DNA from 3 places in the Blautia sp. AM23-13AC genome. Region 2 is predicted to be linked to each of the others. Evidence: predicted binding sites of a transcription regulator. Region 2 holds the regulator's gene; each other region holds the start of a gene.
The links. The regulator Rex, encoded in region 2, represses fermentation and respiration genes when NADH is low (regulators of the CRP and FNR family bind a similar motif). The targets are predictions, from matches to a motif close to ATTGTTAANTANTTAACAAT.

Region 1: DW642_RS02895 (L-lactate dehydrogenase) is a predicted target of Rex. The motif match lies at 3,186-3,205, and genes of this name have one in related genera.
Region 3: gap (type I glyceraldehyde-3-phosphate dehydrogenase) is a predicted target of Rex. The motif match lies at 2,924-2,943, and genes of this name have one in related genera.

Annotation. Positions count from the first base shown of each region.
Region 1 is NZ_QTUL01000002.1:82,811-92,758, reverse strand. Features, by position in the region: gene DW642_RS02905 (MATE family efflux transporter) at 1-1,123, shown strand, start outside; gene DW642_RS02900 (Mur ligase family protein) at 1,225-2,775, shown strand; gene DW642_RS02895 (L-lactate dehydrogenase) at 3,279-4,226, shown strand; gene DW642_RS02890 (CoB--CoM heterodisulfide reductase iron-sulfur subunit B family protein) at 4,433-5,230, shown strand; gene DW642_RS02885 (4Fe-4S dicluster domain-containing protein) at 5,227-5,610, shown strand; gene DW642_RS02880 (CoB--CoM heterodisulfide reductase iron-sulfur subunit A family protein) at 5,644-7,632, shown strand; gene DW642_RS02875 (hydrogenase iron-sulfur subunit) at 7,623-8,075, shown strand; gene DW642_RS02870 (4Fe-4S dicluster domain-containing protein) at 8,060-9,028, shown strand; gene DW642_RS02865 (4Fe-4S dicluster domain-containing protein) at 9,032-9,948, shown strand, end outside.
Region 2 is NZ_QTUL01000001.1:157,278-167,225, forward strand. Features, by position in the region: gene DW642_RS00725 (bifunctional ADP-dependent NAD(P)H-hydrate dehydratase/NAD(P)H-hydrate epimerase) at 1-1,194, opposite strand, end outside; gene DW642_RS00730 (redox-sensing transcriptional repressor Rex) at 1,284-1,940, opposite strand; gene DW642_RS00735 (ABC-F family ATP-binding cassette domain-containing protein) at 2,095-4,020, shown strand; gene DW642_RS00740 (NADP-dependent isocitrate dehydrogenase) at 4,120-5,322, opposite strand; gene DW642_RS00745 (S8 family peptidase) at 5,488-6,333, opposite strand; gene DW642_RS00750 (hypothetical protein) at 6,422-6,706, opposite strand; gene DW642_RS00755 (MATE family efflux transporter) at 6,821-8,188, opposite strand; gene DW642_RS00760 (LysR family transcriptional regulator) at 8,312-9,199, shown strand; gene DW642_RS00765 (GNAT family N-acetyltransferase) at 9,168-9,662, opposite strand; gene DW642_RS00770 (M28 family metallopeptidase) at 9,741-9,948, opposite strand, start outside.
Region 3 is NZ_QTUL01000001.1:425,484-435,431, forward strand. Features, by position in the region: gene tpiA (triose-phosphate isomerase) at 1-417, opposite strand, end outside; gene DW642_RS01935 (phosphoglycerate kinase) at 453-1,646, opposite strand; gene gap (type I glyceraldehyde-3-phosphate dehydrogenase) at 1,861-2,874, opposite strand; gene DW642_RS01945 (histidinol-phosphatase HisJ family protein) at 3,138-3,938, opposite strand; gene mnmA (tRNA 2-thiouridine(34) synthase MnmA) at 3,935-5,029, opposite strand; gene nifU (Fe-S cluster assembly scaffold protein NifU) at 5,032-5,469, opposite strand; gene nifS (cysteine desulfurase NifS) at 5,578-6,759, opposite strand; gene DW642_RS01965 (RrF2 family transcriptional regulator) at 6,766-7,221, opposite strand; gene DW642_RS01970 (oligosaccharide flippase family protein) at 7,380-8,741, shown strand; gene DW642_RS01975 (3-deoxy-7-phosphoheptulonate synthase) at 8,909-9,943, shown strand.

The sequences.
Region 1 (9,948 bases), on a different contig from region 2:
TGCGCAGATGTTCGGGGCAGGAGACCGGAAAGCGCTGTGCCGGTATGTAGGAAATGGAGCCGTCCTGGCCGGTATTCTTTCCGTGGTGATGACCGTTCTTGTCTGCATCTGGTGCCGCGACATTCTGATTCTGATGAAAACCCCGTCCGATATTCTGGACGGTGCATACGCTTACATCTTTGTTATTTTCCTCGGAATTCCGCTTATGGTGCTCTATAACCAGACATCAGCAATCATGCGGAGCCTCGGCGACAGCCGCTCCCCACTGATTTTCCTCGGTATCTCTTCAATACTGAATATCGTGCTAGATCTTGCGCTGGTCCGCCCGATGGGAGTAGCGGGAACCGCGTGGGCGACGATTATCGCGCAGGGAGTCTCTGGATTCCTGTGTCTCTTTTATATGAAGAAAAAATTCACCATCCTTGCTTTTACGAGAGAGGACTGGAAGCTGCACAAGCATTATGTGCTTAATCTGTGCAATATGGGAATCCCGATGGGACTGCAGTATTCAATCACCGCGATCGGAAGTGTTATTTTGCAGACCGCTGTCAACGGCCTTGGTTCCACTGCGGTTGCATCTGTTACGGCTGCCGGTAAAATTTCCATGTTCTGCTGCTGCCCGTTCGACGCGCTCGGCTCCACTATGGCGACGTATGCCGGACAGAACGTCGGTGCGAAGAAGATGGATCGTGTCAACACCGGTATTTTGACAAGTTCCATTATTGGAAGCGTGTATTCCGTGGTCATTTTAGGAGTTATGTTTCTGTGGTCCCGCCAGATTTCGCTTCTCTTTGTAGATGCATCCGAGACGGTCATCCTCGACCAGGCGCGTCAGATGCTGCTGATCAACATGGTATTTTACATTCCGCTGACCCTTGTCAATGTCGTACGCTTTACCGTGCAGGGCATGGGCTTCAGCAAATTTGCAATCCTTGCCGGCGTCTGCGAGATGATCGGCCGTTCGGTGGTAGCCTTTTTCCTGGTTCCGTATTTTGGTTACACCGCAGTCTGCTTCGCAAGCCCGGTGGCATGGATTCTCGCCGATCTGTTTCTCGTTCCGGCGTACCTGTACTGCGCAAAAACGCTTCGTTCTCTTTTTGAGAAAAATGCGCAGATGATGTAAGCCGTGCCGCAAGATGGACAAGCTGTTTCAATTCTGGTATAATGGAGCCTGGATTTTAGGAAAGCTGAAAAAGAATCCCATAGAAGAGAGGAAGATATCCTATGAAACAGTCGGTATTAGAATATAAGAAACTTCTGGAGCAGGAAGGCCTTCTGGTGGAATTTGCAGAGCCGGAAGGAAAAGAAGGAGAGGACAGACCCGTTACCCTCGTAACGTATTTTTCGGGCGGAGCGGATCAGGGAACGCTGTTTCTCTGCAAAGGAGCTGCATTCAAAGAGGCATACTTAAAAGACGCCGTAAACCGCGGTGCTGTTGCCTATGTAAGTGAAAAAAAATACGAAGCGGGAAAAGAAATTCCGGCGCTCATCGTCAACGATGCCAGAAAAGCACAGTTTGTGCTGGGTGAGGCGTTTTACGATTATCCGGCAAAGTCGCTGCATGTCACGGCGCTGACCGGAACAAAAGGAAAGACAACGACAGCCTACTACCTGCAGTCGATGCTCGATGCCTGCCTGAAAAAACAGGGCGGAAACGGATGTGCACTGTTAAGTTCGATTGAATATTACGACGGAAAGACGAGAGAAGCATCAACGCTCACCACGCCGGAATCCCTGGAGCTGTGCCGTCATATGCGCAATGCCGTAGATGCAGGCCTTTCCCATATGGTGATGGAAGTATCCTCCCAGGCGCTCAAATACGAGAGAGTCGGAAACACGCATTTTGATACCGCCATTTTCCTGAACATCTCCAAGGACCACATCAGCCCGACGGAGCACAAGGATTTTGATGATTATTTCCAGTCGAAATTAAAGATCTTCGACCGCTGCACCTGCGCCTGCGTGAACCTGGACAGCGACCATATCGGGGAAATCCTGAAAGCTGCGGCAAAATGTGAGCGCGTCGTTACGTTTGGATCGAAAGAAAATGCTGTAATCCGCGTGAGTGATATCAAGCCGGGCAGAGGAAAATTCTATTTCCATGTGGCAGGACCGGATTTCTCGGAAGATTTTACCCTGCCGGTGCACGGAGCCTTCAATGTGGAGAATGCCGTAGCTGCCATTGCGGCTGCCTGGTCGATGGGAATCCCGGTTTCGCTGATCAAGGAAAGCCTCCTTGGCGTCACCGTTCCGGGAAGGATGGAGACGTATGAGAGCAGCGCGGGCGAGGTCACGGCGATCGTGGATTTCGCGCACAATGGCCTGAGTTTTGAAAAAATGTTTGATACCGTAGCACTCGAATATCCGGGGAGCCGCGTAAGCGTTGTGTTCGGAACCCCGGGCGGAAAAGCATTCAACCGCAGAAAAGATATGGGTGAGATTTCCGGAAAACGGGCGGACCGGATTTTCCTCGTACCGGATGATCCGGGAAACGAAGATCCGCAGGCGATCTGTGAGGAGATCGGCGGGTACATAGCAAAGGAAGGTGCATCCTTCCAGATCCGCATGGACCGCGGAGCAGCAATCCGGGAGGCGATTCTTGGCGCCGTACCGGGAGAGGTTGTTCTGATCCTTGGAAAAGGCGCGGACGTGACGATGCACGTCGGAAACGGAAATGTGCCGTACCGGTCAGATGCCGTCTATGCAAAAGAGGCGCTTGCCGAATATGGAAATGCATTTGCCGAAGCGGCAACGGCTCGTGAAACAGAAGAATAGAAGCAAAAACAGAAAAAACAGAGCAAAAAAGACACGGAACAGAAAAATCCGTGTCTTTTTTGCGTCTGGCGGCAGCAGAAATGAAAATCAGACAGGAAATTTGGCGGATACATCCTACAAAATGTAGAAAAGAAGGACAGAAACTAGCCCGTATGACGAAAAGTTGTTAAAAATATAACGAACGAAAGTTAGACTTGTGAAACTAAACACAGAAAGCAAAAACCCGGGAACCATGCGGAAAAAGACGAATTCTGCGGGATGAAGGACAAAGCTGTAAGTTTTTGGAAAGAATTCTTGTGAAAAAGAACAAAAAATGGTATAATTGTATTGAAATATATCCAGAACACCCCTTCTGGAAGCGTACGGGCTCAGTGAGAAAAAAGATTTCACGAAAATGCTCGAAAAAAACACTTGTTAAATTCTTGTCATAGTGCTATGATAAGGAAAGTGAAAAATTTATCAATCACAAAAACCAACTAGGGGTATTTTAGAAAGGAGTATTTATGAGCAGCAAGATTACCATCATTGGAGCTGGAAGCGTTGGATCTACGATCGCCTATACACTGTCGAACGAAGACATCGCGTCTGAGATTGTTCTCATCGATATTAACAAGAAAAAAGTAGAGGGAGAGGTTATGGATATCGCGCAGGGTACCTGCTTCCGCGATCCGGTCTCCATCATCGCAGGTGAGTATGAGGATGCCAAGGACTCTGATATCGTAATTATTACTTCCGGTATTGCAAGAAAGCCTGGCCAGACCCGTATTGAGCTGACCCAGACCAACGTAAACATCTTAAAATCCATCACACCGGAAATCGTAAAAGCGGCTCCGAATGCCATCTACATCATTGTAAGCAACCCGGTTGATATCATGACCTACGTGTTTACAAAGATCTCCGGACTTCCGGAAAACCAGATCCTTGGTTCTGGTACCATGCTGGATTCCGCGAGACTTCGCTGCGGACTGTCTGAACACCTCAACATTGCCCAGAAAAACATCCACGCTTACGTATTCGGTGAGCACGGCGATACTTCCTTCATTCCGTGGAGCGGCGCTTACGTTTCCGGTGTCAGTCTGGACGAGTACTACGAGACCGTAGAAAAAATGGGCAGGAACGTAACCAAGATCGACAAAGATGCTATGCTGGAGTACGTAAGAACTTCCGGCGGACAGGTTATTGCAAACAAAGGAGCTACTTTCTATGCAGTATCTGTTGCAGTATGCAAACTGGTAGCAACCATTCTTTCTTCTTCCGATTCTGTAGCAACCGTATCTTCCATGATGCACGGTGAGTACGGCATCGAGGATGTATGCTTAAGCACACTGACCCTCGTTGGACCGAAAGGCGTACAGGGCAAGATTCCGATGCGTATGACAAAAGAGGAAGTAGAAAAACTCAAAGCAAGTGCCGACGCATTAAAAGCAGTTATCGCACAGATCGAGCACTAAGAGCGGGCAATAAGCTCAAAACATAAAATTTATGGCAGTGGCAGAAAGTGCGAAAGAGCGGTATCTCCCACTGCCTTAACGTGCGCCTGAAGAAATTTTCCGCCGGGTGTACATAAAAAGAGTACCGGAAACTTTTCCGGTGCCGGACAGAAGATACCGCAGGAAAAATGGAAACCAACAGGAGCAAGTAAGAAAGGAGCAATTCCATGACCTACAGTTATTTTCCGGGCTGTACGCTGAAGAACAAAGCAAAAGATCTGGATCATTATGCCAGAGAGTGCGCAAAAGTTCTGGGATTTGAACTGGAAGAAATTGAAAACTGGCAGTGCTGCGGAGCTGTGTATCCACAGGCATCCGATGAAATCGCCACAAAACTTTCTTCGGTTCGCGCCTTAGCAGACGCCAAAGAAAAAGGACAGGATCTGATCACAGTCTGTTCCGCCTGTCATCACGTGATCAAACGCGTAAACGATGACATGGCGAATGTAGAAGACATTCAGACAAAAGTAAACAACTACATGGCTCTTTCCGAGCCATATCTTGGCGAAACGAAAGTACTTCATTATCTGGAAGTGCTGCGTGACGTCGTTGGATTTGACAAGATCAAAGAGAAAGTGGTAAACCCATTAAAAGGAAGAAAAATCGGCGCATATTACGGCTGTATGCTGCTTCGTCCGAGCACCACAATGCAGTTTGACGATCCGGAAAATCCGACAATCATTGAAGACTTTATCAAGGCCCTTGGCGCGACACCGGTCGTATATCCGATGAGAAATGAGTGCTGCGGCGGCTACATATCCCTCAAAGAAAAGAAAATGGCATCCAACATGGTAGACCAGATCATGGTATCCGCATCCTACAAAGGAGCAGAAGAACTGATCACTGCATGTCCGCTTTGCATGTACAACCTGCGCAATAACGGAACAAAAGAAGGTCTTCCGGTTACCTACTTTACCGAGCTTCTTGCAGAAGCACTCGGCATCAAAGAGGAGGTGCAGGCATGAAAATTGCAACATCCGATGAAATCCGTGCCATCGCCGGTGTGGATACCAGAAAATGTATGAAATGCGGTAAATGTTCCGCATCCTGTCCTGCTTATAACGAAATGGACATCCGTCCGCATCAGTTCGTATCCTATGTACAGAACGGCGATGTGGAAGCACTGATGAACTCCAAGTCCATCTGGAAATGCCTCTCCTGCTTCGCATGCGTAGAGCGCTGTCCAAGAGACGTAAAACCTGCCAAACTGATCGAGGCAGTCCGTCTTTCTGTCATCCGCCAGAAAGGTGAGAATTATCTCTCCCCGGATGAAATTCCGGCACTTCTGGACGATGAGACTCCGCAGCAGCTGCTGATGAGTGCATTCCGTAAATATAGAAAGTAAAAAACAACCCATCCACAGAAAGGTGAGAGAAAAGTGCAAAGAATAGGAGTATTTGTCTGCCACTGCGGTACAAATATTGCGGCTACCGTTGATGTTAAAAAAGTTGTTGATGTCATCAGCAAAGAGCCGGGTGTTGTACATGCAGAGGATTATCAGTATATGTGTTCCGAAACAGGTCAGCAGAAAGTGATCGATGCCATTCAGAACGAGCATCTGACCGGCGTTGTTATCTGTTCCTGCTCTCCTCGTATGCATGAAGGAACGTTCCGCAAAGCAGCAGAAAAAGCGGGTCTGAACCCGTATCAGCTGGAGATTGCAAACATTCGTGAGCAGTGTTCCTGGATTCATAAAGATATGGAAGAGGCTACCGAGAAGGCCGTGATCCTGGCCCGTGCAGCCGTTGCAAAAGTTATGCTGGACACCCCGCTTACCCCGGGCGAGAGCCGCGTTGTAAAACGTGCGCTGGTGATCGGAGGCGGTATCGCAGGTATTCAGACAGCACTGGATATCGCAGATGCAGGCTATGAAGTAGATATCGTAGAGAAGACCCCGAGTATCGGCGGAAGAATGTCCCAGCTCGATAAAACATTCCCAACCCTTGACTGTTCTTCCTGTATCCTGACTCCTCGTATGGGAGAGGTAAACGCCCATGAGAAGATCAATATCTATACCTACAGTGAAGTAGAGAGCGTTGGCGGATTTGTCGGTGATTTCAAAGTAGATATCCGCAAAAAAGCAAGATACGTAGATATGGACAAATGTACCGGATGTGGTCTCTGCCAGGAGAAATGTCCATCTAAGAAAAACTTAAGTGAGTTCAACCGCGGACTGTCCACACGTACTGCAATTTACACACCGTTCGCACAGGCAGTTCCGAATGTACCGGTCATTGATACTGCAAACTGTATCCATTTCAAAACCGGAAAATGCGGTATCTGTTCCAAAGTCTGCGCAGCAGGTGCAGTAAATTACGATCAGAAAGATGAAGTAATTACAAGAGAGTACGGTGCTATCGTTGTTGCAACCGGTTTTGATACCATCAATCTGGATAAGTTTGATGAATATTATTACAACCAGAGCAAAGACGTTATTACCTCTCTTGAAATGGAACGTCTGATGAACGCTGCCGGCCCGACAGGCGGTAAAGTAGTACGTCTTTCCAATGGCGAGCATCCGAAGGATATCGTATTTATCCAGTGCGTTGGCTCCCGTGACGTAACCTGCAGAGGAAAGAGCTATTGCTCCAAGATCTGCTGTATGTACACCGCAAAACAGGCCATGCTGGTGCGTGACCATTATCCGGATGTCAATGTACATGTCTTCTACATTGATGTTCGTACCCCGGGTAAGAACTTCGATGAGTTCTATCGCCGTGCAGTAGAAGAGTTTAGCGTAGATTATATCAAGGGTCAGGTAGGAAAAGTATCTGAGGCTCCGAACGGACGTCTTCTGGTACAGGGATCCGACCTTCTGGACAACCGTCAGATCAAGATGGAAGCAGACCTTGTTGTCCTTGCAACGGCAATCGAGCCGAGTAAAGATGCAAGAAAACTGGCTACCATGCTGACTGCAAGTATGGATACCAACGACTTCTTTACCGAGGCACACGCAAAACTGCGTCCGGTAGAGTCTCCGACCGCAGGAGTTTTCCTCTCCGGTGTATGCCAGGGACCGAAAGATATTCCGGAAACCGTTGCACAGGCCGGAGCAGCTGCTGTCAAAGTAGTCGGACTGCTTGCAAAAGACAAACTGACCACCAACCCGTGTACAGCAGAATCCAATCCGCTGTTCTGTAACGGATGTGCATCCTGTGAAAAAGTCTGCCCATACGGCGCGATTTCTTACGAAGATCGTCAGGTCAACGACCACGGAATCCGCGAAACCAGACATGTGGCAGTCGTTAACGGCGCACTTTGCCATGGATGTGGTGCATGTACCGTTGCATGTCCGTCCGGTGCTATGGACCTGAAAGGATTCTCCAATAGACAAATTCTCGCGGAGGTAGATGCAATATGCCGATAGATAACAACGAAAACAAAGAATTTAAGCCAGTCATCGTGGCATTCTGCTGCAACTGGTGCTCCTACGCAGGAGCAGACCTGGCAGGTTCCAGCCGTCTTTCCTATCCGGCAGACGTAAAGATCATCCGTGTTCCATGTTCCTGCCGTGTTAATCCGCTTTTTATCTTAAGAGCTTTCCAGAAGGGTGCTGACGGAGTCATCCTCTGCGGATGCCATCCGGGAGACTGCCATTACAGCACAGGAAACTATTATGCAAGAAGACGTATGACCCTGCTGTTCTCCATGCTCGACTATCTTGGAGTTGAAAACGGACGTACCCGTGTGGAATGGGTATCCGCCGCAGAAGGTGTGAAATTCTCCCAGACCATGAACGAGTTCATTGAGCAGGTGAGAAGTCTTGGTAAAAATGTCAGATTGGAGGATTTACGATGCAAGAAAAATTAGTATCACGCGCAAAAGAGCTTCTGTCTGACGGTACCGTAGTCCGCGTTCTTGGCTGGAGAAAAGGCGATACAGATTTCAGCGCAGAGCCTGCATTTTTTGAAAGTGCCGAGAGTCTTGACGAATTTACCTATGACGGATTCTGTGGTGCCAACTTAAGCAAATACATGATTAAAGCATCAAAAGAAGAAGGAAAAACACTCGTTTTCTTAAAACCGTGCGATACCTACAGCTTTAATCAGTTAATCAAAGAGCATCGTGTGGACCGCGAGAAAACCTATATCGTTGGTGTAGGATGTGACGGAAAACTCGATATCGAGAAAATCCGTGAAGCAGGCTGCAAGGGTATTACCGCTGTAACAGAGGACGGCGATACCATCAAAGTTGCAACGGTTTATGGTGTCAAAGAGCTGAAAAGAGAGGATGTCATCCTCGAGAGATGTAAGGCCTGCAAGGGTGGAAAACATGTAGCATACGACGAGCTCGCAGAAGGCTGTGACGAGGAAAAACCGGCAAAAGAAGGCCGTTTCGAACTGGTTGAAAAGCTTGAGGCAATGGCTCCGGAAGAACGGTTCGCATTCTGGCAGAATGAGCTTTCCCGCTGTATCCGCTGTAATGCATGCCGCAACGTATGTCCGGCCTGCAGCTGTATCAAATGCGTATTTGACAATGATCGTTACGATACTGCACAGAAAGCAAACACTACGACATTTGAGGAGCAGATGTTCCACATCATCCGTGCATTCCACGTTGCCGGACGCTGCACGGACTGCGGCGAGTGTTCCCGCGTATGTCCGCAGCATATTCCGCTGCACCTTCTGAATCGTAAATTCATCAAAGATATCGATGAGTTCTACGGAGAGTATCAGGCAGGAGAAGACACTGACAGCCGTGCACCGCTCACCAACTTCACACAGGAAGATGTAGAGCCAAGTATCGTCAAGGAAAGGGGTTAAGGGATGTATCAGATTAGCAGAGAAAAAATGCCGGAGCTCCTTGCCGCTGTTGCAAAGGAGATGGATCTTTTCCTTCCGGTACAAAACAATGGAATTACCAATTTCGGTTTCTGGACCGAGGACGCGAAAGTGGATCTCGATACCTTAAAAACCGTAAAATCCCCAAAAGACGCCTTTTTCCCGCAGAGTGAAGTTCTTTACTCCTGCTATCAGAAGGCAAACAAGACCAGCATCGAGCCGGCAGCATTAAAAGATGCGCCGTTCGCTATTTTCGGCGTTCGTCCATGCGATGTCCGCGCTTTCGATGTTCTGGACCGCGTATTCTTAAGCGAGCCGGCTGACGTTTACTATGCAGCAAGAAGAGAGCACGGCATTGTGGTTTCTCTTGCATGTCATGAGCCGGAAGACAGCTGCTTCTGCAAGACCTTCGGTATCGATGCGGCAGAACCGCAGGCTGATGTTGCGATGTGGCAGGTAGCTGACGGTTATGCATGGGAAGCAAAAACCGAAAAGGGTGAGAAGCTGACAGAGCTTGTGAAAGAATACCTTACCGAGCAGGATCTTGCAAAAGAGGTTGAGGCTGAAAAAGAAGCCATCCGTACCCTGATCGACAAGATGCCAAACAGCAATCTCTCCCTCGAGGGATGGGGCGTAGGCAAGACAAAAGAGCGTTTCGATGATCCGAAATGGAAAGAGCTTTCCGATGCCTGCTTAGGCTGCGGAACCTGTACGTTCTCCTGTCCGACCTGCCAGTGCTATGATATCAAGGATTTCAATACAGGAAACGGTGTACAGCGTTACCGTTGCTGGGATTCCTGTATGTACTCTGACTTTACGATGATGGCAGCAGGAAACAACCGTACCACACAGATGCAGCGTTTCCGTCAGCGTTTCATGCACAAGCTGGTTTACTTCCCGGA
Region 2 (9,948 bases):
GGCTGCCCTTCCGGCGCTTCCTGCCGGGTCACGCTGGCATTCTGCAATGGTCATGTGCAGCAGCCGTGCAAGCTCTCCTACATGAGGCGTTAAAATTTTTTCTGCCCGGCAGCCCGAAAGAATCTCTGCATCTTCTGCAATCAGGTTCAGCGCATCTGCATCCAGAACAAGAGGAACTTCTGTGTGCTGCACCGTAAAAACGAGCAGTTCTTTTGCCGTCCGGCTTTTGGAAAGTCCCGGTCCCGCAACAACAGCGTCCGCCCAGGCGAGATCCTGCAGCAGGGCTTCTTCCGGAAGCGGCTCATCCTCCTTCCAGAAATCCGCCATTGCTTCCGGCAGGGCACAGAAAAGCGGCGTACGGTTTCTTTCCTCTGTCACAACCTTTACCATGCCGGCACCGGATGCAAGGACTGCCCTGGCACACAAAACAGCGGCTCCGCACATGGCACCGGAACCGGCAAGTACCAGCACCTTTCCGAAGGTTCCCTTATTTCCCATCGGCGTGCGGGTAAGAAACCGGTCCAGATCTTCTTTTTCCACTGAACCGTACCAGGGCGTCTCCTCTTCTCCTGCATCAAAGCCGATTCCGATATCACGGACCAGGACCTCTCCGGCATATCGTTTTCCGGGATCAAAGAGAAGCCCTGGCTTTGCACAGGCAAATGTCACCGTGGCTCTGGCTTTCACCGCCGCATCAAGGACCTCTCCGGTATCCGTGTGGATCCCCGAAGGGATGTCCACGGCAAGAACAGGAACACCGCTTGCGCAGATTGCTTCCACTGCCCTCCGGTACTCCCCTGCCAGCGGACGGGATACGCCAATTCCAAAGATGGCATCTATGATAACAGTATATTCCCGGAAATCCGGATTCTTAACCTCACGGACCCCATAATTTTCCGCAATTTTCTTCTGTGCTCTCATGCCTTCACTGTATTTTTCCGGATTTCCAAGACAGAACAGTTCCGCATCCACCCCTTTCGTCTTTAAAATCCGTGCAATTGCCGCACCGTCCCCTCCATTATTTCCGGGACCGCACACAGCAAGGACTTTTCCTGTATCCCATGTTCCATTTTGAAGCTCCTCCACGCAGGACAGCGCTGCGCGCTCCATCAGTACCAGGGACGGTACCCCCATGGTTTCGATCGTATTGCGGTCTGCCTGCTTCATCTGTGCTGCTGTAAGAATCCGTTTCATCGCTTTTCCTCCTTTTCCTTCCTTATCCGGAAAGTGAACAGAAAAAGTCTCCGGTTTCCCGAAGACTCTCCTGCTTTTGTTTTGGTTTCTTAATTGTTCTTTGGATGCTCCGCCTCATATCTGGTCAGATTGTAGGAGAGACGCATCAGACTTTCGGAAAGATGGACGTTCTCGACGATCACATCTTTCGGAAGTTTTAAGTTTAGATCGGTATGTGCAAAATTCCAGATTGCTTTTACACCGTTGTCCACGAGAATCTCTGCCATCTCTACCGCTTTTGCTTTTGGCAGTGTCAAAGCCGCAATCTCTACATGGTGTTCCTTGATAAATTCCGGAAGCTCGTCCGCCATGCGGATTTCAATTCCGCGCACGGAGATTCCTTTTAATACCGGGTTGACGTCAAAAATACCGACCGTTTTGAATCCGCTTCTTTCAAAGGCCGCATAATTGGCAAGCGCCTGTCCCAGATTTCCGGCTCCGACAAAAATCATATTGTGGACTCTGTCCAGACCTAAGATTTTTCCAATCTCGCTGTACAGATACCGCACGTTATAACCATACCCCTGCTGGCCAAAGCCGCCGAAATTATTTAAGTCCTGGCGAATCTGGGAAGCTGTCACTTTCATCCGCTCGCTCAGCTCACCGGAAGAGATCCGTTCTACTCCGTCCTCCAGCAATTCGCCCAGGTAACGATAATATCTAGGAAGTCTTTTGATAACTGCCCGCGAAATTCCTTTTTCTTCCAAGATAAATTCCTCCTTATTTACACCTGCATATATTCATATTATATATGGTTGATAGAAAATTGTCAAAGATTTCTTGAAATTTTGTGTATTACTCTCTATAATAAGGATGGTGTGTTATGTCAAAATACAGAAATATGTTATCTGGAGGAACCACATGATTCTTGCATGTCAGAATATCTCGAAAGCATTCGGGACAACGGAAATTATCAAAAATGCATCTTTTCATATAGAAGAACGCGAAAAAGCCGCACTGGTCGGCATCAACGGTGCTGGAAAATCGACGCTGTTAAAAATCATCATCGGCGAAATGAGGGCCGATGAGGGAGAGGTCATCCTCTCCAAAGGAAAGACGATGGGCTATCTCGCCCAGCATCAGGATCTGACCGGACACCTTTCCATTTACCAGGAAGTGCTGACCGCGAAACAGAATCTGATCGATATGGAGGAACGCCTCCGTCAGATGGAAAGTGATATGAATACAAAATCCGGTGCAGAGCTGGATGAACTTCTTTCCACCTACACCCGCCTCTCCCATACCTTTGAACTGGAAAACGGATACGCGTACCGCAGTGAAGTCGTCGGTGTTTTAAAAGGTCTTGGCTTTTCCGAGAGCGATTTTGAAAAACAGGTGGACTCCCTCTCCGGCGGTCAGAAGACCCGCGTGGCACTTGGTAAACTGCTGCTTACCAAACCGGACATCATTCTGCTCGACGAGCCGACCAACCACCTCGATATGGACTCGATCTCCTGGCTCGAAACGTATCTTTTAAATTACAGCGGAGCCGTCCTGATCGTCTCCCATGACCGTTACTTTCTCGACCGCGTTGTCACAAAAGTCGTTGAAGTGGACAATAAAAAAGTAACAACTTTTGAGGGAAACTATACCGCCTACAGTCAGAAAAAAGCAATGCTCCGTGAAGCCGCTTACCATGCCTGGGTCAACCAGCAGCAGGAAATCCACCATCAGGAAGAAGTCATTGCAAAGCTGAAATCTTTCAACCGCGAGAAATCCATCAAACGCGCCGAGAGCCGTGAAAAAATGCTGGACAAAATGGATGTGCTGGAAAAGCCGACCGAAGTACGCTCCGATATGCGGATCCGTCTGGAACCGCGCATCACAAGCGGAAACGATGTGCTGACCGTCGAGCACCTCTCCAAAGCCTTCCCGGGACAGACGCTTTTCCAGGATCTGAATTTCGAAATCAAGCGCGGCGAGCGCGTGGCAATCATCGGAAACAACGGAACGGGAAAAACGACGATCTTAAAGATCTTAAACGAAGTCATCCGCCCGGATGCCGGCTCTTTTACACTTGGAAGCCGTGTACAGATCGGTTACTACGATCAGGAGCATCAGGTGCTCCACATGGAAAAGACCATTTTCCAGGAGATTTCCGACGCGTATCCATATCTGACAAACACCGAAATCCGAAATGTGCTGGCCGCCTTCCTGTTTACAAACGACGATGTCTTCCAACCGATTCATACCTTGAGCGGCGGTGAGCGCGGACGAATTTCCCTTGCCAAGCTGATGCTCTCGAACGCCAACTTCCTGATCCTCGACGAGCCGACCAACCACCTCGATATCGTCTCTAAAGAGATTCTGGAAAATGCACTGAAGGACTACACCGGAACGGTGCTATATGTCTCCCACGATCGTTATTTTATTAACCAGACCGCAACCCGGATTCTGGAGCTGACGGGACAGACACTCGTCAACTATATCGGAAATTACGATTACTATCTGGAGAAAAAAGAAGAGCTGACCCGCATCTATGCTCCTGCTGCCGATGCCGCCGCTCCGGAAGAAACAGCGGCTCCTTCCGAAGCCTCCTCCACAAAGCTGGACTGGAAAGCGCAGAAAGAAGAACAGGCACGTCTCCGCAAGAAAGAAAACGAGCTGAAAAAGACGGAGAAACGAATTGAAGAGCTTGAGACACGCGATTCGGAAATTGATGAGGAAATGTCGAAACCGGAAGTCGCAACGAATGTGGCAGAGTGTGTGAAATTAAGCAAAGAGAAAGCAGAGATTGCCGCGGAACTCGAAGAGCTGTATGAAAAATGGGAAGAGCTTGCCGAATAGGCCTGGTTTTCCCCGGAAAAATTCAAAACAGAAAAAGCCGGTCCGGCGCATCCCTTTTTGCGGGAATGCCGGATCGGCTTTCTTTTTTGCTTCGTTTAATTATTTCTCCAGCTCCTCGCGGATGGCCAGGATGAAATCACGGCTGTTTAATACGGTCGGATTTTCCATGGTGGTGATCAGCGCAAGGTCTTTTGTCATTTTTCCACTCTCGATCGTTGCGATCGTTGCTTTTTCCAGACGGTCTGCAAATGCGGAAAGTTCTGCGTTTCCATCCATTTCCCCGCGTTTTCTGAGTGCGCCGGTCCATGCAAAAATGGTGGCCACGGAGTTGGTGGATGTCTCCTCACCTTTTAAGTGACGGTAATAGTGGCGCTGTACGGTTCCGTGCGCAGCCTCGTACTCGTAATATCCGTGCGGGGATACGAGAACAGAAGTCATCATCGCAAGGGAACCGAAGGCGGAGGATACCATGTCGCTCATGACATCGCCGTCGTAGTTCTTGCAGGCCCAGATAAAGCCGCCCTCTGCTTTCATGATGCGGGCAACGGCGTCGTCGATCAGAGTGTAGAAGTAGGTAATGCCTGCTTCTGCAAATTTCTCTTTGTACTCTGCATCGAAGATCTCCTGGAAGATATCCTTGAAGCGGTGATCATACTTCTTGGAAATCGTATCCTTGCTTGCAAACCACAGATCCTGTTTCGTGGACAGTGCGTACTCGAAACAGCTTCTCGCAAAGCTTTCTATGGAGTTATCCAGATTGTGCATGCCCTGAATGACACCGGCGCCGGTGAAGTTGTGGATCAGCTCTCTTGTCTCGGTGCCGTCCTCAGCCGTATAAACCAGCTCTGCTTTTCCCGGTCCCGGAATGCGCATTTCTGCATTTTTATAGACATCTCCGTATGCATGACGGGCAATCGTGATCGGTTTTTTCCAGTTGCGCACGCACGGCTCGATGCCTTTTACGACAATCGGGGTACGGAAAACGGTTCCGTCGAGCATGGCACGGATCGTTCCGTTCGGGCTCTTCCACATTTCTTTCAGATTGTACTCGGTCATACGCGCTGCATTCGGCGTAATGGTGGCACATTTGACTGCTACACCGTATTTCTTGGTAGCGTTTGCGGAATCTACGGTTACCTGATCGTTCGTCTCGTTTCTGTGTTCCAGTCCCAGATCGTAATATTCCGTTTTCAGGTCAATAAACGGGAGAAGCAGCTCATCTTTGATCATTTTCCAGAGAATTCTGGTCATCTCATCTCCATCCATCTCTACCAGAGGAGTGGTCATCTGAATTTTTTCCATAGTAGGCCTCCTTTTTCTATTCACGTTTATTGTATAAAGTATCCTATAGCTTGTCAAGTCAAAATTCGCCTGATTTTTTGGCATTTTCCCATAAATTCACACAATTTTTGCAGGATGAGAGGTGTTTTCCTTCATTTTTCTTTTTTTATGCTGCCGCACAGTGTCTCACAGAAGAGACAGAAAACGGTCTGTTTGAAGCATCCCATGCCCCTGACGGTTGCGCGGAAGGCCAAGGTCTCTCGCCGATTCGCAAAGCAGCATTTTCGCCTGGACATTTGTAAGATCCGGAACCCGTTCAAGTGCCAAAGCCACGGCTCCGGACACCCGCGGTGCCGCCATCGAGGTGCCGCTCTTCACCACATATTCCTTCCTGCTTCTTCCAGGCGCGCAGGAAATGAGACGTTTTCCAGGCGCGACAAGATCCGGTTTGCAGACGCAGTCCCGTGTCGGGCCGCATCCGGAGATTCCTCTTCTTGGCTCCAGCAGATCGCCCGCTCCCACGGTGATCACTTTTCTGCTGTTCCCCGGCGCCGTAATACTGCCCGGAGCGGGCCCCAGATTTCCGGCCGCTGTCACAACAGTGATCCCGTCATCCCAGGCGCGCTCCACCGCCTGTACTAGCAGATCATCCACCGTTTTTTCCTGCTCTGTTGTTCCCACTGAAATATTTAAAATGCGGATATTAAGTCTTATTCGCTCTTTGCACACCCAGTCAATCGCCGCGAGGATATCCTGCTTTCTTCCATTTCCCCTTCGGTCCAGAATCTTCACTACGACAAACCGGCATCCCGGTGCCGCACCCTGGTATTTTCCGCCGGACGCTCTTCCACTTCCGCCAAGGATACCACAGACATGCGTTCCGTGTCCATTGTCATCGTAAGGCGTCTCCCGCCCGTACACAAGATCCCGGAAGGCTACAATCCGGCCGTCAAAATCCATATGGGGAAAAATCCCTGTATCCAGCACGGCGGCTGTAATTCCTTTTCCTGTCAGATTTTCCTGCTCTTTCATCCATAAGCCCCTGTGTATTCTTATCTTATGGTATGCAAAAAAGGCTGCCTTTCGCAAAGAACAGCCTTTTTGTTTTTCTTTTCTATACTTAAAACTGAATCTGCTTTTCCCCTTTCCGTTTCCAGAGAGCTGCTGCAAGCGGGATGCCGCAGAGCTCAGCCAGGACAAAGGCGCCCCATATCAGATTCAGGTTTCCAAATCCTTTGAGAAGAAATGCAAACACCAGCGGCAGAATCGCCTGGCGTGTCATGGATATGTACATACTTTCTTTTCCAAGGGAAAGTCCCTGCAACGCCGCCTGATAGATCAGGCCTGGAATCGAAAGCAGATAGGCCACTGCCAGAATGCGGAGCGCCGGGACTCCAATGCGCATCAGATTGTCCGAGGCATCATATTGTATGTATGGCAATAAAAAACAGGAAGATATCTGCCAAAACCGTTTCGGTAAAGATCTTCCTGTCCTTTTTTCAGAAACTTTTCAAAAACATTACTTCTGCTGCTCCATTCGCTTCAATTCCGGCAGAACCAGAATCAGCATGGTGATAAAGCAGAGACTTCCGCCGATTACGTTTGATACCGGTTCGGCAAGGAAGACACCGTCCGTTCCCATGTGGAGTACGTACGGCATCAGATAGGTGAGCGGTACAACAATGAAGACTTTTCGGAGCAGGGAGAAAAAGATCGCCTGTTTCTTTTTATTCAGAGATTTGAATACGGTCTGTCCAATGTACTGCAGATCCATGAAAATGAATGCTGCAAAGTACTGCTTCAGAGCCGGAACCGCATCTGCGGTCAGTACCGCATCCGAACTGAAAATACCGATCAGCGCATGCGGCGCCAGAACAATCACGCTCCACATCACTGCGGTATAGCCGAGGATCATCGCACTCATGACACACATCGCCTTGCGCACGCGGGCCGGACGGCGTGCACCGTAATTATAGCTCAAAATTGGAGAAGTTCCCTCATTCATTGCATAGATCGGTGTCTCGACGAGCTGACGCACGCTCGATACGATCGTCATAACAGAGATGTAAATATCACCGCCGGTCACAGAAAGTACATTGTTGCAGCAGATCGTGACAAGGCTGTTGGTCAGCTGCATGATAAATCCGGCGGTACCGAGACTGACAATATTTTTCGCATAGCCTGCACACTCAGAAATTTCATCTTTCCGCACAAAGCGCACTTTCAGTTCCGATTTCCGGGTCAGGAAATACAGAACGAACACGGCGGAAAGTGTCTGGGAAATCACAGTTGCAATCGCAGCCCCCTGCACACCAAAACCAAATACAAAGATAAACAGCGGGTCAAGCAGCAGGTTTGCGACCGCTCCGATCGTGACGGAAAGCATGCCAACGGTCGAATAGCCCTGCGCGTTGATGAACGGGTTCATGCCGGTTGCCACCATCGACGGCAAAGTTCCGATCAGATAAATCATCATATAAGGATACGCGTATACCATCGCATCTGCCGATGCACCGAACAGCGACAGCAGTGGACGAGCAAACAAAAAGCCGATCACCATCAGTATGACAGCACAGACACATACCATGGAATACGACGTATTCATAATACGTTCCGCCTTTTTTTGATCATTCTTTCCACTCTCAATCGAAAACAGCGGAGCGCCGCCGCTTCCAAACAAGTTGCTGAATGCTGTGATGATAACGATCAGCGGAAAGCACAGACCGACTGCACCGAGTGCCGCCGTTCCTACCTCCGGGATCCGCGCGATGTAGACGCGGTCTACAATATTGTACAGCAGACTCAAAATCTGAGCAACCAGCATCGGGAGCGCTGCCCCGAAGATGTTTCCGGTTACGGTTCCATGTTCGAAATCAATTCGTTTCATTTGTTCCCTCATTCCCTTCTTTTTCACTTGCTTTTCAGTATAGCATGGCGTATTCTATATGTAAATTATTGTTTTTATATTGAAATTGAATAATTTTTATATAGTTTTTTCAGGAGGATTTTTATGGAACTTCGACAACTCGAATACTTCCGCGCCATCGTGGACGCGGGAACCATCAGCGGGGCGGCACGGGTGCTGCATATGACACAGCCGCCGTTAAGTTATCAGATCAAAATGCTGGAGGAAGAGCTTCAGGTGCCTCTTCTCATCCGCGGTACAAAGAAAATCACCCTGACCGAGGCAGGAAAAACACTGTATGAACAGGCAGGAACGCTTCTGATGCTTGCGGATCTCACCAGGCGCGAAGTCGTAAAATCCAGTCAGTCTGCGACACTCCACATCGGCATGACGCCATCCACCGTTTCGCTGCTCGCCGACTATCTCCTGCGATTTTCCCGGAAATACCCGCACATCCATTTTGATGTCCACGAGGGTTCTACCTTTGCTTTAAAAGACCAGCTCGAAAATCACATGGTGGATCTCACCACGCTCCGCACGCCAATCGTTTTAAATGGTTGCGAGACGAAGACCCTTTTAAAAGAGAGCATCACCGCCATGGCACTCCCTTCTCACCCGCTTTTTGCCGGGCGTGAAACCCTTTCGCTTACGGAACTTGCCGAGCAGCCGCTGATTCTGTCGAACCGCTACCGGAAATACATGCTCTCCGCTTTCGAGCAGGCGGGTCTGTTCTGCGATATCTATCTCACCTGCGAGGACGCCCGCACGGCAATGACAATGGCAGAAAAAGGCCTTGGCATCGCTCTTCTGCCGGCCTCCATGCTGAATCTTACCCATAAATTAAAGGCCTGCACCATCACAGATGCAGACCTTACAACCGAAATCCTGCTTGCCTGGCGCAAGGGGCGCCTTCCGTCTGAACTTCGGGCTTTTCTGGAATTGTGGGATGAAAATGACTCCCTCAATAATCAAATTCATGTTCCCCAACCGTAATCGTCTGCGTCAGTTTTTCATTCAGATACGGTTTACGAATCTCAATTAGATTCAGAACGGTGTAACCACGCTTTCCCAAAAATTCAATCATCCTGTGGTTATTGGGATGGACATAGTTGTAAACCGTATCGTTTCCATAAGAAGCTGCAATTTCTTCTGCCTTGCCATGCAGTGCGGCAGCAACTCCCTGCCGGCGGTACTCTTCTCTGACAAAGATGGATTCCACCCACACCACCTCGCTCTCAATACGACAGACAACATAACCTGCGTATTCGCCATGCACCGTGGCGGCAAACACTGGAAATCCTGCTAAAAGGTATTCCTTCATTTCTTCCCGTCCGTCTTCCACGTTCGGTTTTGATGCAATTCCTTTATAGGAACGCAGTTCTACTCGAAACAGCGCAACCATTTCTGCAAGGGCATCGTTTACCTGCCTGATTTCTACCAGTTCTATTTTTTTCATGGTTTCTCTCTCCTGCCACTGTCGTTCTTTTTCCTATTTGCAATTCGTCTCGCTGCTCATATCCGTGATCGAAGTATATCAGGCTTCTTTTCTCTTGCGAAACAAATATTCATCCAATTGTTTCCGAATCGTTTCCGGTATTTCTCTTGCCACCGGGCAGACCGCTGCGTTTGCGAATCTTCCGGTAAATACTGTCAGGAAATCAATATCTTTTTGCAGCTGCTCCATCGACATCACATCTTTGACATCGTAGCGGCAGTGAATCGGGGCGACATTTCCGTTGGCA
Region 3 (9,948 bases), 270 kb from region 2:
CGTTACACCCTGCTCTCTCTGCTCCAGAGTTTCTCCGCAGCACATGATCGGGGTGATGCCGTGCTCGAAAGCTTTCAGCATTTTTTTGTTTACGGTCTCGCTGGTCTCTGCGAAGTATTCTCTTCTCTCAGAGTGGCCAAGTACAACGTATTTCACGCCAGCGTCTGTCAGCATAGCCGGGGAGATTTCGCCTGTGAAAGCACCTTTCTCCTCAAAATACATATTTTCAGCACCAATCTGGATGTTGGAGCCTTTTGCAGCCTCTACAACCGGGATGATATCGATGGCCGGTACGCAGAAAACAACGTCAACGTCGTCATTTGCTACCAGTGGTTTTAATGTATTGACTAATTCTACTGCCTCGCTCGGAGTCATGTTCATTTTCCAGTTTCCGGCGATAATTTTCTTTCTTGCCATGATCGTTTGATCTCCTTAGTTTTGAATATAAATTCTTATTTGTCGTTTGCTGCTGCAACGCCCGGCAGTTCTTTTCCTTCCAGGAACTCCAGGGAAGCGCCGCCGCCAGTGGAGATATGAGTCATCTTATCGCCATATCCAAGCTGGTTTACAGCTGCTGCGGAATCTCCGCCGCCGATGATCGTAACTGCATCTGTTTCAGCCAGTGCTGCTGCAACTGCTTTGGTTCCTGCTGCAAAATTCGGCATCTCGAAGCATCCCATCGGTCCGTTCCATACAACGGTTTTAGCAGTTTTAACAGCATCAGCGAACAGTTTTGCAGTTTCCGGTCCGATATCCAGACCTTCCCAGCCATCCGGAATCTGTCCGGCCGGAACAACCTGTGTATTTGCGTCGTTTGAGAATGCATCTGCAACAACGTTGTCTACCGGAAGAAGCAGTTTCACGCCTTTTGCTGCTGCTTTTTCTTTCATTTTGTTTGCATAATCCAGATAATCCATCTCAAGCAGAGAATCACCAACGGTGCCGCCTGCTGCTTTTGCGAAGGTATAAGCCATACCACCGCCGATGATCAGGACATCAACTTTATCGATCAGGTTGTCGATAACAGAAATCTTGCTGGATACTTTGGATCCACCAAGGATGGCAACAAACGGACGCTCCGGATTGTTGACAGCATTTCCAAGGAATGCGATCTCTTTCTCCATCAGGTAACCAACAACAGCAGTGTCAACATATTTGGTAACACCAACATTGGAGCAATGAGCACGGTGTGCGGTTCCGAATGCATCGTTTACGAATACGTCACACAGGGAAGCCAGTTCTTTGCTGAACTCCTCACCGTTTTTGGTCTCTTCTGCACGGTAACGGGTGTTCTCCAGAAGGATTACATCTCCGTCTTTCATAGCCTCAACAGCTGCTTTTGCGTTCGGTCCTACAACCTCAGGATCTGCTGCAAATTTAACTTCCTGTCCAAGAAGCTCGGAAAGGCGAACTGCAACCGGTGCAAGAGAAAGCTCTGGTTTTGGTTCTCCTTTCGGTTTTCCAAGATGAGAGCAGAGAATTACTTTTCCGCCGTCAGCGATCAGTTTTTTGATCGTTGGAAGAGCTGCTACCAGACGGTTCTCATCTGTGATTTTTCCATCGATCAGCGGAACGTTGAAGTCACATCTTACAAGGACTCTTTTTCCTTTTACGTTGATATCATCTACGGTTTTTTTGTTTAACATGGGCGTTTCCCTCCATATATCCAACTGCATCTGCCGCGCCGTTTCTTTGTTTTTGCGGCATCGCGGTCCTTATTTAAAAATGCAGTTTATAATTTTTGCACACGGAAAAGGGCTGTTTTTGTGCCGTATTTTTCCGCCGCATTCGCAAAAAGGGCCCGGTCCTTAACAGACCGGACCCTTTGGGCTCTGAAATTTTGCCGTTCAGTTTGTTAAATTATGCTAACTCGCTGAAGTATTTGATGGTACGAACCATCTGGCTTGTGTAGGAGTTCTCGTTATCATACCAAGAAACAACCTGTACCTCTGTTGTTCCGTTGTCCAGCGGAAGAACCATAGTCTGAGTTGCATCGAACAGAGAACCATATCTCATACCAACGATGTCGCTGGATACGATTTCATCTGTGTTGTATCCGAAGGACTCGGTTGCAGATGCTTTCATTTTTGCGTTGATCTCGTCAACAGTTACAGTTCCTTCTACAACTGCTGTAAGGATTGTGGTAGAACCGGTTGGGGTTGGAACACGCTGTGCAGAACCGATCAGTTTGCCGTTCAGTTCCGGAATAACAAGGCCGATTGCTTTTGCAGCACCGGTGCTGTTTGGAACGATGTTAACTGCAGCTGCACGGGATCTTCTCAGATCGCCTTTTCTCTGCGGTCCGTCCAGAGTCATCTGATCTCCAGTGTAAGCATGGATAGTAACCATGATACCGGATTTGATCGGAGCCAGTTCGTTCAGAGCTTTTGCCATAGGTGCAAGGCAGTTTGTGGTGCAGGATGCAGCGGAGATGATGTTATCGTCTGCTGTCAGGGTCTCATGGTTTACATTGTAAACGATGGTCGGAAGGTCGTTACCAGCCGGAGCGGAGATAACTACTTTACGAGCGCCTGCATTGATGTGTGCCTGAGCTTTTGCTTTGGAGGTGTAGAATCCGGAGCACTCCAGAACTACGTCTACGCCAAGCTCTCCCCATGGGCAGTTGTTAGCATCCGGGAAAGCATAGATTTTGATGTTTTTGCCATCTACTGTGATGGAATCTTCATCGGATGTTACGGTATCAGCCAGAGCATATTTTCCCTGAGAAGAGTCATATTTTAACAGATGAGCTAACATCTTCGGGGATGTTAAATCGTTGATTGCTACTACTTCATAACCTTCTGCTCCAAACATCTGTCTGAATGCAAGACGTCCGATACGGCCAAAACCATTGATTGCTACTTTTACTGCCATGATTTTCAATTCCTCCTAAAAAGTGAATTTTAATTTTGAGTCTCTGTACTTTGTTAAAGAAACATCAACCTTATCTGTATAATACCTAATTTCGTCGGAAAATTCAAGTTCTATTTTCAAGAAAATACGAAATTATTTCTAAAATTTGTGAAGAAGCCGGATGCCAATCCGTATTTCTGCAAAATTTCGAAAGATCCGTCTATTGCAGAAAGAGCCGGAATCCAGCCTTTCTGGGGCTTTTTCCGGCTTTTCCTGCGTGTTTTCTATTGGATCGGCAGATATTCCGGCTTTTTCTCTTTAAACCGCACGTAGTACCGGAATCCGGCTTCCTGCGCGATAGCTGACGCGTCCGCGAAATGAAACGCTATATGTTCCGGTTTGTGGGCATCGGCACCGAAGGTGATCTTTTCGCCGCCCAGTTCCCGGTATCTTCTGATGACATCCGGCGTCGGATTCGGCACGCCAAGGCCTGCCTTGTAGCCGCCGGTGTTGATTTCCAGCGCGATATCGTACTGAATCAGCTCTTTTAAAATGGTATCGATCTCGTCCGCAAATGCGCGGTAGCTGTAATCTTTTCCCTTTTCTCTGCAGTAGCGTACCACATAATCCAGATGACCAAGCGTCTGGAAATTGTGGAAGAACCGGATATTTTCTGCTGTAGCCCGAAAATACGCCCGGTACAGCTCTTCTGCTGTCCAGTCCAGGAAAGCATCCTCATAATAGGGGTCTTTTCCGTCAATGACATGCATGGAGCCGATCACATAGTCGAACGGCCACGCATTTACATACTCTTCCATCCGTTCTTTTAAGTGGAGCTGCAGTCCCAGTTCCACGCCGAATCGGATATCGATTTTGTCGCGGTATTTTTCCTGCAGTTCCCGGATTTTTGCCGCATATGCCGGTGTATCGAGCTGGAACTCGCCGGTACTGTAATCCATATCGTAGTGATCCGTCAGGCAGATTGCCGGAAGTCCCAGCTCGACTGCCCGTTTTACCATCTCTTCTGTTGGTGCTTCGCTGTCACTTGAAAAGAAACTGTGCATATGACAGTCCGCTATTTTCATCTTTCGGCCTCCGTAATCGTTCCGCCTCCGCCGACACAGCCGTCCACGTAGAAGACAACAGCCTGTCCCGGTGTCGGAGCACGCACGCCGTCCGGGAAGGTACAGGTAATCTCATCTTCCCCGGTCCGTTTGATCACGCACGGGGAGCCTTTGTGCCCGTACCGGATTTTTGCGGTGCAGGAGAGCTCTTCTCCAAGTTCCAGCGGCGGAATTGCCATATAGTTTACTTTGTTTGCTTTTACTACTTTTGCGAAAACCTCTTCATTTTCGCCGACCACAACCTCGTTCGTCTCCGGACGGATTTCCAGTACGAACACGCGGTGTCCCATCGGAAGGCCGAGTCCGCGGCGCTGTCCTACGGTGTAATGGGTAATCCCCTCATGGGTACCGAGGATTTCACCCTTTGTATTCACGAAATTGCCTTTCGGTGCCACGATTCCTGTCTCGTTCCGGATAAAGGAAGCGTAATCCTGATCCGGCACGAAGCAGATTTCCTGGGAATCCTTCTTTTTTGCTACCGGAAGACCGATTTTTGCTGCAATCTCACGAATCTGATCTTTTGTGTAGTCTCCGACCGGCATCAGCGTATGCGAAAGCTGCTCCTGGGTCAGATTATACAGTGCATACGTCTGGTCTTTTGCCGCTGTTACCGAATTTGCAATCGCATACCGTCCATTGGCAAGCTGTTCGATTCTTGCATAATGTCCGGTCGCAATGTAGTCCGCTCCAATGGAAAGACTGCGCTGAAGCAACGCTTCCCATTTCACATAGCGGTTGCAGGCGATACACGGGTTCGGTGTTCTGCCGCAGAGATATTCGTTCGTGAAATAGTCCATGACGTTCTCACGGAACTCTTTTTTGAAGTTCATGACATAATACGGAATGTCCAGCACCTGTGCCACGCGCCTTGCATCATCAACAGCAGAAAGGCCGCAACAGCCCCCGTTTTCCTCCTGGACTGTCTCGGCCTCATCCTGCCAGATCTGCATGGTCACCCCGATGACATCGTATCCTGCTTTTTTCAGGAGATACGCTGCCACCGAGGAATCTACGCCGCCGGACATTCCAACGACTACTTTCTTTTTTCCCATACTTAGTATTCTTCCTCTTCCTCGCCCTCGCTGATATCAGACTTCGGTTTTGCAAGACCTTCGATCTTGATGTGGTGTTTCTCTGCGTAATCCCAGAGTGCAGCGTGAATTGCTTCTTCTGCAAGCAGAGAACAGTGAACTTTGACCGGCGGAAGTCCGTCGAGTGCTTCCATAACGGCTTTGTTGGTTACTTCCAGAGCTTCCTGGATGGTTTTTCCTTTTACCAGCTCGGTTGCCATACTGCTGGTTGCAACTGCGGCGCCGCAGCCGAAGGTTTTGAATTTGCAGTCCTGAATGATTCCGTTATCGTCGATGTCAAGATACATTCTCATGATATCGCCGCATTTTGCATTTCCAACGGTACCTACACCGCTTGCGTTCTCAATTTCTCCTACATTTCTCGGATGCTGGAAATGATCCATTACTTTTTCACTGTACATTGTTATTCTTCCTCCTGAACTATTTCAAAGCAGTCCTCCTCCGGCACAGCTTTTACCTGAATTTTTCTGTACCGGCTTTCTGGATGGACTGTCTTATTTTTTTTTAACTTATTTACCCTGCTGTTTTTTGATGTAATCCTCATACAGCGGGGACATGCTGCGCAGACGGTCTACGATCGCTTTGATCTGCTCTACAACGAAATCAACGTCCTCTTTTGTGATCTCCTCACTTAAAGTCAGACGTAAGGAACCGTGTGCTTTCTCGTGCGGCAGTCCGATGGCCAGCAGTACATGGGACGGATCCAGGGATCCGGAAGTACATGCAGAACCGCTGGATGCGCAGATACCTTTCATATCCAGCATGATCAGAAGGGACTCTCCCTCGATGAATTCAAAGCTGATGTTGCAGTTGTTCGGCAGACGTTTTACCGGATCGCCGTTCAGACGGCAGTTCGGAATCTCGGTTAAAATACGGTTGATCAGATAATCACGTACTTCGATTTCTTTTGCGGTACGCTCCGCCATAGTTCTTGCCGCACGCTCTGCCGCAACTCCATATCCTACGATGCCCGGTACATTTTCTGTTCCGGCACGGCGTTTTCTTTCCTGCGCACCGCCGTGTACGAAGGAGCGGATTTTCACACCCTTTCGGATGTAAAGGAAGCCGATTCCTTTCGGTCCGTTAATCTTATGACCGCTGGAACTGAGCATATCAATATTGCACTCATCCACATTGATCGGGATCTGGCCAAATGCCTGTACGGCATCTGTGTGGAATAAAATATTGTGTTCTTTTGCAATTCTTCCGATTTCCTTGATCGGCTGAATCGTTCCGATTTCGTTGTTTGCCGCCATAACGGAAATCAGAATGGTCTCAGGTGTGATGGCTGCTTCGAGTTCATCCAGATTGACAACGCCGTTCTCATCGACGCCGATATAGGTGATTTTCGCACCGCGCTCTTTTTCCAGATACTCACAGGTATGAAGAATCGCATGATGCTCGATTTTTGTGGTAATGATGTGGTTTCCTTTATTTTTATATGCTTCAAAGGTAGCTTTTAACGCCCAGTTATCGGACTCGCTGCCGCCGGCTGTAAAATAAATTTCCTCCGGTTTTGCGCCGAGCACGTTTGCGATCTGCTCTCTTCCTTTGGTGATGGCTTCTTTGCTTTTTCCTGCAATTGCATAAATACTGGATGGATTTCCGTAGTATTCGCTGAAATAAGGAAGCATAGCCTCGACAACTTCCGGGGCTGTTTTTGTTGTTGCCGCATTGTCCAGATAAATCATTGTTGTTCACTCCTTGTCATTTCTATCGCTGTTTCTGTTTTTCTCTAATTGCCGGCTCTGCTGAACCAGCTCTCCGAGGCTGATGGAATCCACAGCGTTCGTAATTCCCTCATTGATCCTCTGCCACACAAAACGCGTGACGCAGAAATCGGCCGCATCGCAGCCGCCCAGGCCTTCATTGACCGAGCACGTGACTGCCTCGAGTCCGCCCTCCAGCACACGGAGAACATCTCCTACCGAAATGGAATCTGCCGGTTTTGCAAGTACATATCCACCGCCTGCTCCCCGCACACTCTCAATGAATCCGGCTTTTCGAAGCGGACGCACCAGCTGCTCCAGATAGCTCTCTGAGATATTCTGGCGTTCTGAAATGCTGGCAATGGACACTGCACCCTCTTCTTCGTGACTCGCCAGATCGATCATGGCACGCAGGCCATATCTTCCCTTGGTCGATAATTTCATTCCTGGTTCTCCTTTTTCCTGTGCTGTCGTTTTCCAATTCCGACAGTTTTAATCGGATTTATTTCTCACTCAGAATAGCACCTCTCACGGGGTTCTGTCAAGGAGTTTTTTCGCATATTTTAGACTATCTGCGCAATGCCGTGAAAGGAGTCTATCCCATGCTGAAAATCACAAGAAAGAACACGCTTCTTCTTGGCACACTGATCCTGACCGCGTCCGGGATCATCTGCAGAATTCTTGGATTTCTCTATAGAATATTCCTGTCGCGCCGGATCGGTGCGGAAGCCTTTGGTATCTACCAGCTCGCCACACCACTCTACGCACTGATGCTCTCCCTTGGCGCAGGCGGCATGCAGACGGTGCTCTCGCGCTTTGTCGCATCGTACCTTGCCAAAAAGGATTCCAGACGGGCAAAGATCTGTCTGGCGGCCGGATGCGGCATTGTAGTGATACTTTCCTTCTCCGCCTCCATCTTTCTCTTTTTCAGCGCGGATTTTATCGGAACACGGCTTCTTTTTGAGCCGCGGACGATTCTGCTCCTCCGGATTTTATCACTCGGCATTCTCCCCTCCGGGATCCACAACTGTCTCTCGGCATGGTATCTTGGCCAGAATCAGACGGCACTGCCTTCTTTTTGCCAGCTTTTGGAACAGTTCGTGCGCATGGGCGCTTCCTACCTTGCCTGGCTTTTCTGTCTTTCCACAAGCCTCCCCTCTGCCGCTGTCGCTGCATTCGGTACTGCCGCCGGCGAACTCTTTTCGTGTCTCTTTCTGATGGCCTGCCTGTCCGTCTCGCACAGCAGGTCCCCTCAGAAACACCGCCCGATTTCTGTTTTTTTCAAAGAAAAGACCCTCTGGTACGATACCTTCCGAGAGCTTGCCGTTTTGAATCTTCCGCTTACGCTGAACCGTATTCTTCTGAATGTCCTCCACAGCATTGAAAGTGCTCTGCTCCCCGGCTGTCTGGTCACCTTCGGTCTTTCCCGGAAAGCAGCGCTCTCGCAGTATGGCATTCTCACCGGTATGGCACTTCCTATGATCTTTTTTCCATCTGCCATCACCCACGCGGTGTCCGTCATGCTTCTGCCCGGCGTAGCAAAACAGCAGGCCGACGGTACGCCGGAGCAAATATCAGACACAATCCGTTATACAATTTCTTTCTGTGTGCTGCTTGGCACTTCCGCTGTTTTTGCCTTTTTCTTTTTCGGTCCGTGGCTTGGACGTTTCCTTTTTCAAAACGAAGAAGTCGGCGCTTTTCTGCGTATCCTTTCATTTTTAAGTCCTTTTCTCTATCTGGAAACGACACTTGGAAGCATTTTAAACGGCCTTGGAAAAACTTCTCTCGTTTTTTTCCAGAACCTTGCCGGAGATGTAATTCGTATTCTTGCAATTCTTTTTCTCGTCCCGGTTTTCGGTATCCGCGGCTATCTCTATGGTATTCTTGCAAGTGAACTTACCATTATGACAATGGCACTTTTGTTCCTGCATCGGGAATCTGCAAACGGATTTGCTGTTCATTGATACCTTTTTTCTATCTTTTTTAAGAGAAACAGAATTTTCGCCGAAAAAATATCGACAATCTTCGCGTTATGTATTATAATTTATAGATAGTTTGCGACGGGGCACACAAGAACGCTCCTCTGCCCGCAGCTAGAAAAGAAGTGCATCTAAGATAAAGGAGAACGAAAATGAGCCTTGAATTTGTAAGAAAACTTCCCACCCCAACAGAGATCCGGGAACAATATCCCTTAAGCGCCCGCGCAACCGAAATCAAAAAACAGCGTGACGCTGAAATCGCAAAAGTCTTTACCGGGGATTCCGATAAATTTCTTGTTATCGTAGGACCTTGCTCCGCAGACAACGAAGACGCTGTTCTGGAGTACAATCACCGTCTGGCAAAGGTTGCCGACAAAGTATCCGACAAACTGATCATCATCCCGCGTGTCTATACCAACAAACCGCGTACCACAGGTGAAGGCTACAAAGGTATCGTTCATCAGCCGGACCCGGAAGGAAAGCCGGACCTGCTGCACGGCCTGATCGCCATGCGTAAAATGCATATGCGTGTAGTAGAAGAGACTGATCTGACTTCTGCAGACGAAATGCTGTATCCGTCCAACTGGAGCTATCTGTCCGATATTCTCTCCTATGTTGCGGTCGGCGCACGTTCCGTAGAAAACCAGGAGCACCGTCTGACTGTTTCCGGCATCGACATTCCGGCCGGCATGAAAAACCCGACCAGCGGTGATCTTTCTGTTATGATCAACTCCGTCATTGCCGCACAGGGCTCCCACTCCTTTATTTACCGTACCTGGGAGGTAAAGACAAGCGGAAATCCGCTGGCGCACACCATTCTCCGCGGTGCGACCAACAAGCACGGCAACTCCGTGCCGAACTATCACTACGAGGACATTCAGCTTCTGCTGGAGAAATACAACGAAACACATCTCGTAAACCCGGCTACCATCATCGATGCCAACCATTCCAACTCCGGAAAGAAATACGAGCAGCAGATCCGTATCGTCAAAGACGTTCTGCACACAAGACGATGCAGCAAGGATATCGAAAGTCTCGTAAAAGGTGTTATGATCGAAAGCTATCTGGAGCCTGGCAATCAGAAAATCGGATGCGGAACCCATGTTTACGGAAAATCCATTACCGACCCGTGTCTTGGATGGGATCAGACCGAACGACTGATTTACGATATTGCTGAGGAGTGCTAAATTTT